One region of the Kushneria sp. AK178 genome, then DNA from elsewhere that is predicted to be linked to it. Evidence: predicted binding sites of a transcription regulator. Region 1 holds the regulator's gene; each other region holds the start of a gene.
The links. Region 1 encodes sigma-54, which starts transcription at its own class of promoters, with help from an activator protein. Its sites were predicted from a motif close to TGGCACNNNNNTTGCTNT; they were not measured.

Region 1 (4,420 bases):
GAGAGAAGCATCGCCGGAAGATTGTCGATGGCGTAAAAGCCCTGATCTTCCAGCGCCTGCAGCGCAATGGATTTACCGGAACCGGAGCGTCCACTGACGATAACAAGTTCCATGGCCATGCGGCTTATACTCGCGTGGAAAGTTGGCTGATGGCCTGCATCAGGATGTCGTGAAGTTCCTGCGCATCCCGGGCATTACGCAGGGCGTGACGGGTCTCGGCGGCGTTCATGACTTCAGCAATCTGTGCCAGCAGAGACAGGTGCGTGTCCTCGGCGGTTTCAGGGACCAGCAGGACAAACAGCAGATCGACAGGCTCGCCATCGATGGCATCGAAATCCACGGCCTGCTGAAGACGCATGAATCCGGCCAGCGGCTGACGGCAGTGCGAGTTGCGTGCATGGGGAATGGCCACGCCATTCCCCACGCCGGTGCTCCCCAGACGTTCCCTGCTGATCAGACGGGTAAAGACTTCCTGACTGTCGAGACTGGGAATGTTTTGTGAGATGAACCCGCTGAAAAATTCCAGCACACGCTTTTTACTGCCGCCTTCCACATCAAACAGGACTCGGTCGAAAGGGAGTATCTGGTCAAGTGTCATGGGTTACAGGTATTTGCCGTTGCCCTGGGAGCGGGCCTGTGTTTTTTCCTTGTGCTTGAGCAGCTGACGATCAAGCTTCTCGGTCAAGGCGTCGATGGCAACATAAAGGTCTTCCTGCTCGGCCTGGGCGTGAAGCTCGGCACCGGCGGCGTGGAGCGTGGCCGCAGCCTGCTGGCGCTCCTTTTCGACAGACAGGGTCACCTGGACGTTGGTGATGTTGTCATAGTGGCGTTCCAGTTTGGCAAGCTTTTGATTGACGTGCTCGCGCAGTGCATCGGTCAGTTCGACGTGGTGCCCGGTAATATTTACCTGCATGGCATGCTCCCTGAATCGAAACGGATAACCGACAGCCTGGCCAGGCTGCCGGACCTGCAAGCCTCTCCGGCTACCATCAGATTGTAACGCTTTTCCCGTTGGCGCAAACCCTGAATCGTGGCGTTATTTGTTCCAGGACTGTCGGACATGTCATATCACGTGATTCAGGCCAGTCGCTTGCGCTCGCTGGAGGAGGGAATACCCATCGCCTCGCGATACTTGGCCACGGTGCGTCTGGCCACCATGATGCCGCTGTCGGCCAGCAGCTGTACCAGCCGGGCATCGGACAGCGGACGTCGCGGTGTTTCATCACCAATGAGCTTGCGTATCCGGGCGCGAATGGCCGTACTGGCGTGAGCATCACCCTCCTGGCCGACATGGCTCGAGAAGAAATACTTGAGCTCCATGACGCCGCGCGGGGTATGAATGTATTTGCGGGTTGTCACGCGCGAAATGGTGGATTCATGCATGTCCACGGCCCGGGCAATATCGGCCAGAACCATGGGCTTGAGGGCCTCATCCCCGTGTTCGATAAAGTCTGCCTGACGCGTCATGATCTCCTGGCCCACGCGCAGCAGGGTATCATTGCGGCTCGACAGGCTCTTGAGCAGCCAGCGCGCCTCCTGAAGATGCTGCTTGAGAAAGGTGTTGTCCTCGCTTTTGTCGGCGCGGCGCACCAGGGCGGCATAGTCGGGCTGGATACGAAGCCGCGGCAGGGCGTTTTGATTGAGCTCGACCTGCCAGCCGTGGCGGGGGTGATGTCGCAGGATCAGATCCGGGGTCACAAGATGCTGATCGACATCTTCAAAGGCCGCGCCGGGACGCGGATTGAGCGCGCGTATGGTGGCGATCACGTCATCGAGCGCCTGGTCGTCGAGGTTCAGGCGACGCTTGAGCAGGCGGCGATCATTCTGTCCCAGCGGCTCGAGAAACTGGCGGACCATGCGGCGGGTCTGGGCAAGCCAGGGCGTGTCAGCGGGTAACTGATCGAGCTGCAGCAGCAGACACTCGCGCAGATCACGGGCAAAGACGCCCGTGGGGTCACACTGCTGCAGTCGCGCCAGCATGTGCTCCATCTCGGTCTGGACGAGATCGTTCAGGCCCTGCTGACGCAGCCCGCCGGCCAGCTCCTCCAGGTCCGTGCCGAGATAGCCGCTGGGCGCCAGTGCGTCCAGCAGGGTATCGGTGATCAGCTGCTCGCGCGCGTCCATGTCCATCAGCGCGATCTGCTCGCGCACGTGCGAGGCCAGATCGGTGGCCACGGCGTTGTGCTCGATATTCCAGCCGTCTTCCGCGGCGCCCGGCGCGGGGCCGTTGGTATACACATCGTCCCAGCGGGCATCCAGCGGCAGCTCCTCGGGGATACTGTCGGCCCAGTCCTCCCGGTCTGCCGGCGTTTCCGGCGGTTCGATGCTCTGCTCTTCCTCGACATCCAGCAGCGGGTTGCTCTCCAGCGCCATCTGAAGCTCCTGCTGCAGATCCAGCGTGGACAGCTGCAGCAGGTGGATGGCCTGCTGCAGCTGCGGCGTCATGGTGAGCTGGGTGCCAGTGCGTAGCTGTAAGGCGGGTTTCATCATGGTTATAACGCCCGGTCGCCAACGTTTGATGCCACGCTATCCAGTCCGCGGCGACCTTGCAAGTGCTGAAGGCGTTACATGTTGCAAATACCGTGCCATCGGTCGGTAAGCCGATGAGGTCAAAGGCGAAACTCGTGGCCCAGATAGACATCGCGGACGTGCTGGTTGTTCAGCACGGCGTTGGCATCGCCTTCGGCAATGATCAGGCCGCTGCCGACGATATAGGCGTTATCGCAGATGTCGAGCGTTTCACGCACGTTGTGATCGGTAATCAACACGCCGATGCCGCGGGTGCGGAGCTGGCGGATGATGCCCTTGATCTCGCCGACCGAGATGGGATCCACACCGGCAAAGGGTTCATCAAGCAGAATGAAGGCCGGCTCGATGGCGAGTGCCCGGGCGATCTCGACACGCCGGCGCTCGCCGCCGGAAAGGCTCATGCCCATGTTGTCGCGGATATGGGTGATGCTGAACTCCTCGAGCAGCTGATCGAGACGGTCGCGGCGCTGTTGGCGATCAAGGTCCTTGCGCGTCTCGAGAATGGCCATGATGTTGTCGGCCACCGAGAGCTTGCGAAAGATGGAGGCTTCCTGCGGCAGATAGCTGATGCCGGCATGGGCGCGCTTGTGCATCGGGCTGCGGCTCAGGTCCAGGTCGTCGATGGCGACACGGCCGGCATCGGCCTGGATCAGTCCCACGATCATGTAAAACGAGGTGGTCTTGCCCGCCCCGTTGGGGCCCAGCAGTCCCACGATCTCGCCCTGTCGAATCGACAGGCTGATGTCCTGAACGACACGGCGCCCCTTGAAGCTCTTGGCCAGATGGGCTGCGTGAAGGGTTTTCATTAATTGCTGCTGCCCTGTTGATCCTCGGGAGTGAGCTGCATGCGAACGCGGCCGCCCGAGCTGTCACCAGTGCTGCTGCCCTGAGCGCTCTGACTGCCGCGGGCGTTGACCTGACGGGAGTCGAGGAAATACTCCACGTAGCCGCCGTTGAAGGTGTCCCCGCTTTGATGCAGCTCGGCGTTGCCGATCAGCTCGACCCGCCGCTCTCCAGCGTGATAGATGATGGTGTTGCCCCAGCCCTTGGCGAGCGGGTCATTGGGCGCCGGCTGCTGTTCGATATAGGCGCGGCCGCCGCTGCCCCCGTTGGCGGTCAGACTCGACAGCCCGCCGCCCTGCGCCCGCTGCAGCTCGACCCGGCTGGAGCGCAGTTTCATGGTGCCCTGATCGACCTCGACAGTGCCGGTATAGACGGCCGTGCCGGCGCGGTTATCGATGTTGAGCTCGTCGGCGCCGATATTGATGGGCTTCTGGCGATCGCTTTCCAGGGCCATGGCCTGCTGGCCGAGCAGTGCCAGCAGCAGGGCAGAGGTACACAGCAGCACAGGGCGCGTCATGGGAGATCCTTGTCATCATTCATGGTTGAAAAAGGCGGCGATTATCGGTCAACGGGCGGGTGCAACCCCTGCACATTGCCTTCGAGCGTCATGCGATCCTCGTTGACCCAGCCGTCAAAACGGTCGCCGCGGGTGCGCTGCTCGTTCCGGGTAAACACGGCGTCGCCATCGCTCCAGGCATGTTGCGACGGAACATCATAATGCAGCACATTCGTTTCCAGTTGCCACCCGTCCGCCGGCTGACGCAGCACGGCATTGCCGGCCAGCTCGAACGTGTTGGCATCCGGGCCGAGCGTGGCGCGCTCGCCATCCGCCGTCCAGCGGTTGCCATCACTGCCGAGCAGCGTGAAATGTGGCGTGACGGCGCGAGTGACGTCATCCTCGGGCGTATGCGATACCCGCGGGCTCTCCATGGTCTGTGCCACACGGCCCTGCTCATCGAAGCGGGTATAGTTGACGCCCTCAAGATAGTAATCGGGCACGCCCGCGTCGCTGTCCGGTGCCGGGCCGGGCGTCATCAGGGTGTTACGC
Region 2 (4,420 bases), 1.1 Mb from region 1:
GAATGTGGCTTGGCGTGACCTCCACCAGCTCGTCGCTGTCCAGAAACTCGATGGCCTGCTCCAGGGTGAAGCGAACCGGCGGCGTCAGCACGATGTTTTCATCGTTGCCCGAGGCGCGCATGTTGTCGAGCTTCTTGCCCTTGGTGGGGTTGACCACCATGTCGTCGGCACGATTGTTGATGCCGATCAGCATGCCTTCATAAACCTCGGTGCCGTGCTCGATGATCAGCTTGCCACGGTCCTGCAGGGCATAAAGGGCGTAGGCCAGCGCCTTGCCGTCAACCATGGAGACCAGCACGCCATTGCGGCGCTCGACGCTGGCGCCTTCCTTGAGCGGGCCGTAATGGTCAAAGCGGCTGGTCAGGATGCCGGTACCCGAGGTCAGGGTCAGAAACTGCGACCGGAAGCCGATCAGACCGCGCGAGGGGATGATGAAGTCCAGACGTACACGACCCTTGCCATCCGGGTTCATGTTGGTCATCTCGCCCTTGCGATAGCCCAGCTCTTCCATGACGGCACCCTGGTGGTGCTCTTCACAGTCGATGATGACCTCTTCGTAGGGCTCCTGCTTCACGCCATCAATCTCGCGGATGATGACCTCGGGGCGACCTACCGCCAGCTCGTAGCCCTCACGGCGCATGGATTCGATCAGTACCGACAGGTGCAGCTCGCCACGACCGGAGACCTTGAACTTCTCGGCGGACTCTTCCTGCTCGACGCGCAGGGCCACGTTGTGAATCAGCTCCTGATCCAGGCGGTCCTTGATGTTGCGGCTGGTGACGTACTTGCCTTCACGGCCGGCGAAGGGCGAATCGTTGACCTGGAAGGTCATCGATACGGTCGGCTCATCGACCGTCAGCGCCGGCAGTGCCTCGACGTTGGCGGGATCACACAGCGTATCGGAAATGGCCAGATCGTCGATGCCGGTAATACAGACGATGTCGCCGGCGCTGACCTCATCGGCCTGAACGCGCTCCAGCCCCAGGTGCGTCATGACCTGCCCGATCTTGCCCCGACGGGTGTCCCCGTGACGGGAGATGATGCTGACCTGCTGGTTGGGGCGCACGCGGCCGCGCTTGACGCGGCCCAGACCGATGACACCGACGTAGCTGTTGTAGTCCAGCGCCGAAATCTGCATCTGGAAGGGGCCGTCGAGCTCGACGGTGGGCGGTTCGACAATGTCGACGATCGACTGGAACATCGGGTCCATGTTCTCGGCGAGATCGTCCGGGTCCATGCCGGCAATGCCGTTGAGCGCCGAGCAGTAGATGATCGGGAAGTCGAGCTGCTCGTCGGTGGCGCCCAGGTTGTCGAAGAGATCGAAGATCTGATCGATGACCCAGTCGGGGCGCGCGCCCGGCCGGTCGATCTTGTTGACCACCACGATCGGCTTGAGGCCCTGGGCAAACGCTTTCTGGGTCACAAAGCGGGTCTGCGGCATCGGACCGTCAACGGCATCAACCATCAGCAGCACGGAGTCGACCATCGACATGACACGCTCGACCTCACCCCCGAAGTCGGCGTGCCCGGGGGTGTCGACGATGTTGATGTGGTAGTCGTGCCAGCTGATGGCGGTGTTCTTGGCCAGGATGGTGATGCCGCGTTCCTTTTCCTGGTCGTTGGAGTCCATGATGCGCTCCTGGTTCTCCGCCTTGCGGTCCAGGGTGCCGGACTGTTGCAGCAGCTTGTCGACCAGCGTGGTCTTGCCGTGGTCAACGTGGGCAATGATGGCAATATTTCTCAGCTTCTCGATATTGCCGGAAGTAAGCGTATCGGACATAACGCGTTTTCACCTTTGTGTACACGCGCCTGTTCTGGGTAGGAGCGTGACCGTGCGTTGTGGGAGCGGTCACGCCAGCAGCGTGCAATAAATTTGGCCCCGCATTGTATAGGCTAAGTCGGCGGTCGAATAGCTGGAAATCGTGGCGCAGCCGCCTGAAGATCATGAAACGGAGAGCGCGTGACACTGTGACGACAGAGCGTGGTCGGGTAATGCGCATTTTTGGTGCATAAAAGACGATTTTTGAACGCTTGTGGTGCAGTGTCACCCCCCGACACCCCTTTCCCGCGGGAGGCGCCGTGTCGTGAACGGCTGGCGGTGTGATCGCTCGTGCATTTAACCTGCTGTATCGGCGCTACTTTTCAATTCCGGGCAGCGGGCTTGCGCCATTTTGGCACGCTGTATGCATTATTTGGGTACACGGCGGGACTTGCATGCACTGTGCTTGCGCGTGATACAACGGTTGCGAAGTGATGGCGTCCTGTTAACGGTTTTAAAGCAGTATCCTTTTTATTGGAGGAGTCACATGTCAGAGAAAACGCTTGCCCTGATCGAAGAAAACGATATCAAGTGGGCCGATCTGCGCTTTACCGATACCAAGGGCAAGGAACAGCACGTCACCATTCCGGCACGCGCCGTGGATGACGAGTTCTTTGAAAACGGTCAGATGTTTGATGGCTCCTCGATTGGCGGCTGGAAGGGTATCAACGAGTCCGACATGATCCTGCTGCCGCAGGACGGCACCGGCTATCTCGACCCGTTCACCGAAGACCCCACCATCGTCCTGCGCTGTGACATCATCGAGCCGGCCACCATGCAGGGCTACGAGCGTGATCCGCGCTCGATCGCCAAGCGCGCCGAAGCCTATCTGGGCAGCACCGGCCTGGGTGACACGGCCTTTTTCGGTCCCGAGCCCGAGTTCTTCATCTTTGATGAGGTGCACTTCAAGAACGACATGAACCATTCGTTCTTCCGTATCTCCTCGGAAGAGGGCGCCTGGGCGACCGACGGCCAGTTCGAAGGCGGCAACATGGGCCACCGTCCGCGCGTCAAGGGCGGCTACTTCCCGGTCCCGCCGGTCGACTCCTTCCACGACATCCGCAGCGCCATGTGCGCCACGCTGGAAGCCGTGGGCCAGAGCGTCGAGGTGCATCACCACGAGGTGGCCAACGCCGGTCAGAACGAAATCGGCGTGAAGTTCAACACCCTGGTGCAGAAGTGCGACGAAGTGCAGACCATGAAGTATGTGATCCACAACGTGGCACATGCCTATGGCAAGACCGCAACCTTCATGCCCAAGCCGATGGCCGGTGATAACGGCAGCGGCATGCACATTCACCAGTCCTTCTGGAAGGACGGCGAAAACATGTTTGCCGGCGACGAGTACGCCGGGCTGTCCGAAACCGCGCTGTACTACATTGGCGGTGTCATCAAGCATGCGCGTGCCCTGAACGCCTTCACCAACCCGTCGACCAACTCCTACAAGCGTCTGGTCCCGGGCTTTGAAGCGCCGGTCATGCTGGCCTACAGCGCCCGCAACCGCAGCGCCTCGATCCGCATTCCCTATACCTCCAGCCCCAAGGCCAAGCGTGTCGAGACCCGTTTCCCCGACCCGATGGCCAACCCGTACCTGGCCTTCGCAGCGCTTTTGATGGCCGGTATCGATGGCATCCGCAACAAGATCCATCCGGGTGAGGCACTGGACAAGAACCTGTACGATCTGCCGGCCGAGGAAGCGCTCAACGTGCCCACGGTCGCCTCGAGCCTCGAGGAAGCCCTCAATGCGCTGAAGGAAGACCATGCCTTTTTGACCGAGGGTGGCGTGTTCACCGAATCGATGATCGAGGCCTACATCGAGCTCAAGATGGAAGACGTCACGGCCGTTCGCATGGCGCCGAGCCCCGTCGAGTACGATCTGTACTACAGCCTCTAAACCTGACGCCAGGCGCCTGTCCGCGGGCCTGTCCAGGGAAAAGCCCCGCTTCGGCGGGGCTTTTTATCGTCCGGGGGCCGGGTCAGGCGCGCCATAATGGGGCTCCCCTGTCCCCGTGGAACTGCTGCCGTGCCGGGTCGCCCCTGTTACCTGATGCTATGGACCGTCGTTGTCTGGCTGCTGCCGGCGGCAGTGATGCCGGATGTCCGGGCGGCGGTCTATCGCCACACGGACGCGCACGGCCATGTCGTCTGGAGCGATCGCCCCGGCGGCACCCGTGCCGAGGTGCGCGCGCCGCGTGTGCTGTCACCGGCCGGCGCCTCCAGCGAGCGCCCGATCACACCGTCCGCGCCGGCGGCCTTTACGCCCTATCAATACGTGCGCCTCAAGCCCCGGTCAGCACCCGTGAGTGTCGAGCGGGCGCGTCGCGGCATTCCTCTGCGCCTCGAGATCGTGCCGCGGCTGCGCGAGGGCGATCGGGTGCAGCTGCGCGTCGATGGCAAGCGGCACCAGTCACCGCTGGCCAGTCGTGTGCTGATGGCCATTGGGCTCGAGGCCGGTCGCCATGAGCTGATCGCCGAGGTGCTCGATCGCAGCGGCACCGTGCGCCAGCGTTCACCGGTCATGACGCTTGAGGTCGTGTCGTCACCTGACCCTGCACCGGCGTCGCCACCGTAATCGGCAAGATGCTGGTCCTTGTGCACTAA
Region 3 (4,420 bases), 1.4 Mb from region 1:
GCCACCGCAGCGCCCAATACGGTGGAGAACTTTTTGCGCTACGCCGAGGATGACTTCTATCAGGGCACCATCTTTCACCGCGTCATCGACGGTTTCATGATCCAGGGCGGCGGCATGACGGTCGACATGGCAACGAAGAAGACCCGTGACCCCATCGCGCTGGAAGAGAGCGAGCTCAAGAACACCCGGGGCACCATCGCCATGGCGCGCACCGGCCAGCCGGATTCGGCCACCAGCCAGTTCTTTATCAATCTGGTCGACAATCCGGCGCTCGACTACCGCAACCTCTACGAGCCCGGCTATACCGTCTTCGGCCACGTGGTGGATGGCATGGACGTGGTCGATGCCATCGCCGGTGCGCCCACCGCTCAAAAGGGTCCCCATGCCGATGTGCCGCGCGAGCCGATCACCATCCTGGACGTCGAGCGACTGGACTGAGTCTTACCGTCCCGGGTCACCATGACACGGCCCCGGCCACCCGAGAGGGTGGCCGGGGCTGTTGGATGTATAAGGGGTCACCCGGGGCTTAGGCTCTGTCTGAAAAGTGCCTGCGCTCGACAATACGGCGTTAAAAATTGACTCAGAATACTCATTTACACCCCGTAAACTCCGCTTCTTCGCCAATTTTTGCCTTGTCTTGTCTTCGCTCACCAACTTTTCAGACAGACCCTAGTGCAGCTGACCGGAGGGGCCGAAGTACTCGAAATGGCGATACGGCGTATCGACCCCGAGGGCGGCCAGCTCGTGGTCGATATCGCGCATGAAGCCGGTGGGGCCGGTGAAGTAGCAGCTCGGTGTGGCCTCGCGCGGCAGATAATCCGCCAGCAGGGCACGATCGATGAGGCCCTTGTGGCGCGCGTCGTCGGGCGTATCCGGATGGCTGTAGACGTAGCGGTAGGTCAGCCGGCTGCCGTACTGCTCGGTCATGGCCTGCAGGTGCTCATGGAAGGCGTGGACGCGGGCGTTGCGGGCCGCGTGCAGGTAGATGACCCGGCGGCCCGCCGCCAGCGCCTGCGCCATGAGTGACAGCATCGGGGTCTGGCCGACGCCGCCGCTGATCAGCATGACCGGGGCATCGCGATCATCCAGCACCATCTCGCCCACCGGCGCCAGCAGCCGGACGTGATCGCCGACGCTGACGTGATCATGCAGGTGGCGGCTGGCGCGACCCTGGCCTTCACGCTTGACCGAGATGCGATAGAAGTCATCGCCCGGGTTCGAGGTCAGGCTGTACTGGCGCAGCGCCCGCTCACCGTCGATGTCGAGTGACACGCCCAGGTACTGCCCCGCCTTGAAGGTGCGAATCGGCCGGCCATCGAGGGGTTTGAAGTAGAACGACACGATCTCTTCGCTCTCCGGCACGCGGTCGGTAAGCCGGAAGTCGCGCTCGCCGCGCCAGCCGCCCGGGGCACTCTCCAGCGCCTCATAGGTGTGCTCCTCGGCCGCGATCAACCGGTCGGCAAACTCCCAGTAGAGCCCGCTCCAGGCATCGGCGATCTCGGGGGTGACGGCATCGCCCAGCACCTCGCCGATGGCGGCCATCAGACACTCGGCGACGATGGCGTACTGATCGGGCTGCAAATTGATCGCCACGTGCTTGTTGACGATCGGGTACATGAGTTTTTCCAGCGCCTCGGGGTCATGACGATTGAGCGCGTAGGCCACCACCGAACGGGCCAGGGCCCGGGGCTGCTCACCGGTCTCCTGGTGGCGCATGTTGAACATCGAACGCACGTGCGGGTAGCGCTCGAACATCAGCGGATAGAAGGTCATGGCGATGGTTTCGGCGTTGTCGGCCACGACCGGGGCGGTGGCGTTGATGACATCAAGCTGCTTGTCGTTAAGCATGGCGCGCTCCTGGCGATGCGGTAGCAATATGAGACATCTTTCATATCGCAATCGCCGTGCCAGCCATGGCGCCATGTGACAGCCTGCCACACCTCACACGGCCCGACGCCCGTGTGAGGCGGCGCGCGCCGGTCGCGCGACAGGAGGCCTCTGGCACTGTCGCGCGGATCATGGTCATAATGACCCTGTTTCAACGTGTCAAAATGACAATATGGCAAGCGGGGTGTCGATATGACCATCTTTTCACGGGCGCTGCGAGAGCTGCTGTCCGCGCTGAGTGACGGCAGGCCCCTGGATGCCCTGCACGCGCAGTGGTCGCAGGTGCTGGCCGCGCTGGTGCGTAACTATCCGGCCGATGCCTGCACACTGATGGTCAGTGTCGAGGGTGGCCTGCAGCCGGTGGCAGTGCTGGGCATGGATGACGAGGTCTGCGGGCGTCATTTCTCCCTGCAGGCGCATCCGAGGCTGGCCGCGATCGCGGCGCATCCGCAGGTCTGTCGCTTCCCGCGCGACTGTGCCCTGCCGGACCCCTTCGACGGCCTGCTCGATGCCGATCTCACCCATGTGCATGACTGCATGGGCGTGGCGCTGCGCGACGGCGAGCGGCTGCTGGGCATGCTGACACTCGATGCGCTGGTGCCCGATCAGATGGCGGGCATCGATGACGACGAACTGATGGCCGCCGCCGAGCTGCTGGCCACCTGTCTGCGCCTGACCGGCCAGCTCGAGGAGACCCGCTCGCGGCTCAATCAGGTGCTCTCGCCCGGGGAGAGCGCGCCGCGGCGCGCCCCCGGCTGGCACAGCCCGGCCATGGCGCGGCTGTACGAGAGCATGGCGCTGGTGGCGCCCACTGACCTGAGCGTGCTGCTGCACGGCGAAACCGGCGTGGGCAAGGAGCTGCTGACCCATCACCTGCACGAGCGCTCCCGGCGCTGCAACGGGGCGCTGGTCAAGGTCAACTGCGCCACGCTGCCGGAATCGTTGATCGAAAGCGCGCTGTTCGGCCACCGCCGTGGCGCTTTCTCCGGCGCCACTCGCGACCATCGCGGCCATTTCGCCATGGCCGACGGCGGCACCCTGATGCTGGACGAAATCGGCGAGCTGCCGCTGTCCCAGCAGCCGCGGCTGCTGCGCGTGCTGCAGGAGGGCGAGATTCAGCCGCTGGGCAGCGACCAGCCGGTGACGGTGGATGTACGCCTGATCGCCGCGACCAACCGCGATCTGGCCGAAGAGGTGGCGGCCGGGCGCTTTCGCGAGGACCTGTACCATCGCCTGAGCGTCTTCCCGCTGCGCATTCCGCCGCTGCGCGAGCGGCGCGAGGACATCCTGCTGCTGGCCGGTCATTTTCTGGAGGACAACCGGGTGCGGCTCGGCCTTGCCAACCTGCGCCTGGACATCAGCGCCGAGCAGGCGCTGCTCGCCTGGCACTGGCCCGGCAACGTACGCGAGCTCGAGCACACCCTGGGCCGGGCCGCCCTGCGGGCGATGGGCGAGGCGCGCCCCGAATCACGGCGCTCGGCAATCGTGCGCATCAGCGCGGCCCATCTGGATCTGCCACTGCAACAGGCCACGTCGCCGGAGACCGTGTCGGCCGCTGCGTTATCCACACCCGCCCGCGTGCCACCGGCGGTGGATAACACGCTCTCCCTGCGTGACGCCACCGATGCCTTTCAGCGTCACCACATCGAACAGGCGCTGGCCGCACACGATCACAACTGGGCCGCCAGCGCCCGGGCGCTGGACATGGACAGCGCCAACCTGCACCGCCTCGGGCGCCGGCTGGGGCTCAAGTAGACGCCGGAGTGCGACGTGACACGGCAATGTTTCACGTGAAACATGGAAGGTGTGACACACGTTCGGCCGTAACATGAAAAAAGCCCGCCTGTTACGCAGGCGGGCTTTTGTATCTCAAAGCCGTTCAGACCTCGACACTCAGCGTCACGTCGATATTACCGCGGGTGGCGTTGGAGTAGGGGCACACCACGTGGGCCTTGTCGACCAGTTCATGGGCCAGCGCCTCATTCATGCCGGGCAGGCGGATATTGAGTGCCACCTCGATACCGAAACCGGTCGCGATCGGACCGATGCCCACTTCCGCACCGGCCCAGGCGTTGGCCGGCAGCGTGACCTCCTGCTGCGAGGCCACGTGCTTGAGGGCACTCATGAAACACGCCGCGTAGCCGGCGGCAAAGAGCTGTTCCGGATTGGTGCCGTCACCGCCGGCGCCGCCGAGTTCCTTCGGCGTGCTGAGCACGACATCGAGCTTTTCGTCCGAGGAGACGGCGCGGCCTTCACGGCCGCCGGTGGCCTGGGCGCTGGCGCGGTAGAGAATGGTTTCGATCGACATGGTCATGCCCCTGTTCTTCTTTGTGCTATTTAGTATCGCGCTATTTGGTTGAATAAAAGATTAAATGCTGTCCAGATGACGTTTCAGGGCGTTGAGCTGATCGCGCAGCGCCGTCATTTCCGACGCCGAGCACCCCGTGGCCCGTCGAGCTTCGACAGGAATGGCCCGGGCCTCTTCACGCAGTGTCCGGCCCTTGTCGGTCAACGAGACCTCGACCTGGCGCTC

Region 2: glnA (glutamate--ammonia ligase) is a predicted target of sigma-54. The motif match lies at 2,173-2,190, and genes of this name have one in related genera.
Region 3: hmpA (NO-inducible flavohemoprotein) is a predicted target of sigma-54. The motif match lies at 1,893-1,910, and genes of this name have one in related genera.

The regions. Positions count from the first base shown of each region.
Region 1 is NZ_CP096381.1:2,175,591-2,180,010, reverse strand. Features, by position in the region: gene rapZ (RNase adapter RapZ) at 1-113, opposite strand, end outside; gene M1D97_RS09915 (PTS sugar transporter subunit IIA) at 125-598, opposite strand; gene hpf (ribosome hibernation-promoting factor, HPF/YfiA family) at 602-913, opposite strand; gene M1D97_RS09905 (RNA polymerase factor sigma-54) at 1,078-2,490, opposite strand; gene lptB (LPS export ABC transporter ATP-binding protein) at 2,610-3,335, opposite strand; gene lptA (lipopolysaccharide transport periplasmic protein LptA) at 3,335-3,889, opposite strand; gene lptC (LPS export ABC transporter periplasmic protein LptC) at 3,931-4,420, opposite strand, start outside.
Region 2 is NZ_CP096381.1:3,273,235-3,277,654, reverse strand. Features, by position in the region: gene typA (translational GTPase TypA) at 1-1,780, opposite strand, end outside; gene glnA (glutamate--ammonia ligase) at 2,307-3,713, shown strand; gene M1D97_RS15080 (hypothetical protein) at 3,843-4,391, shown strand.
Region 3 is NZ_CP096381.1:76,125-80,544, forward strand. Features, by position in the region: gene M1D97_RS00350 (peptidylprolyl isomerase) at 1-438, shown strand, start outside; gene hmpA (NO-inducible flavohemoprotein) at 670-1,848, opposite strand; gene norR (nitric oxide reductase transcriptional regulator NorR) at 2,080-3,642, shown strand; gene M1D97_RS00365 (organic hydroperoxide resistance protein) at 3,767-4,195, opposite strand; gene M1D97_RS00370 (MarR family winged helix-turn-helix transcriptional regulator) at 4,256-4,420, opposite strand, start outside.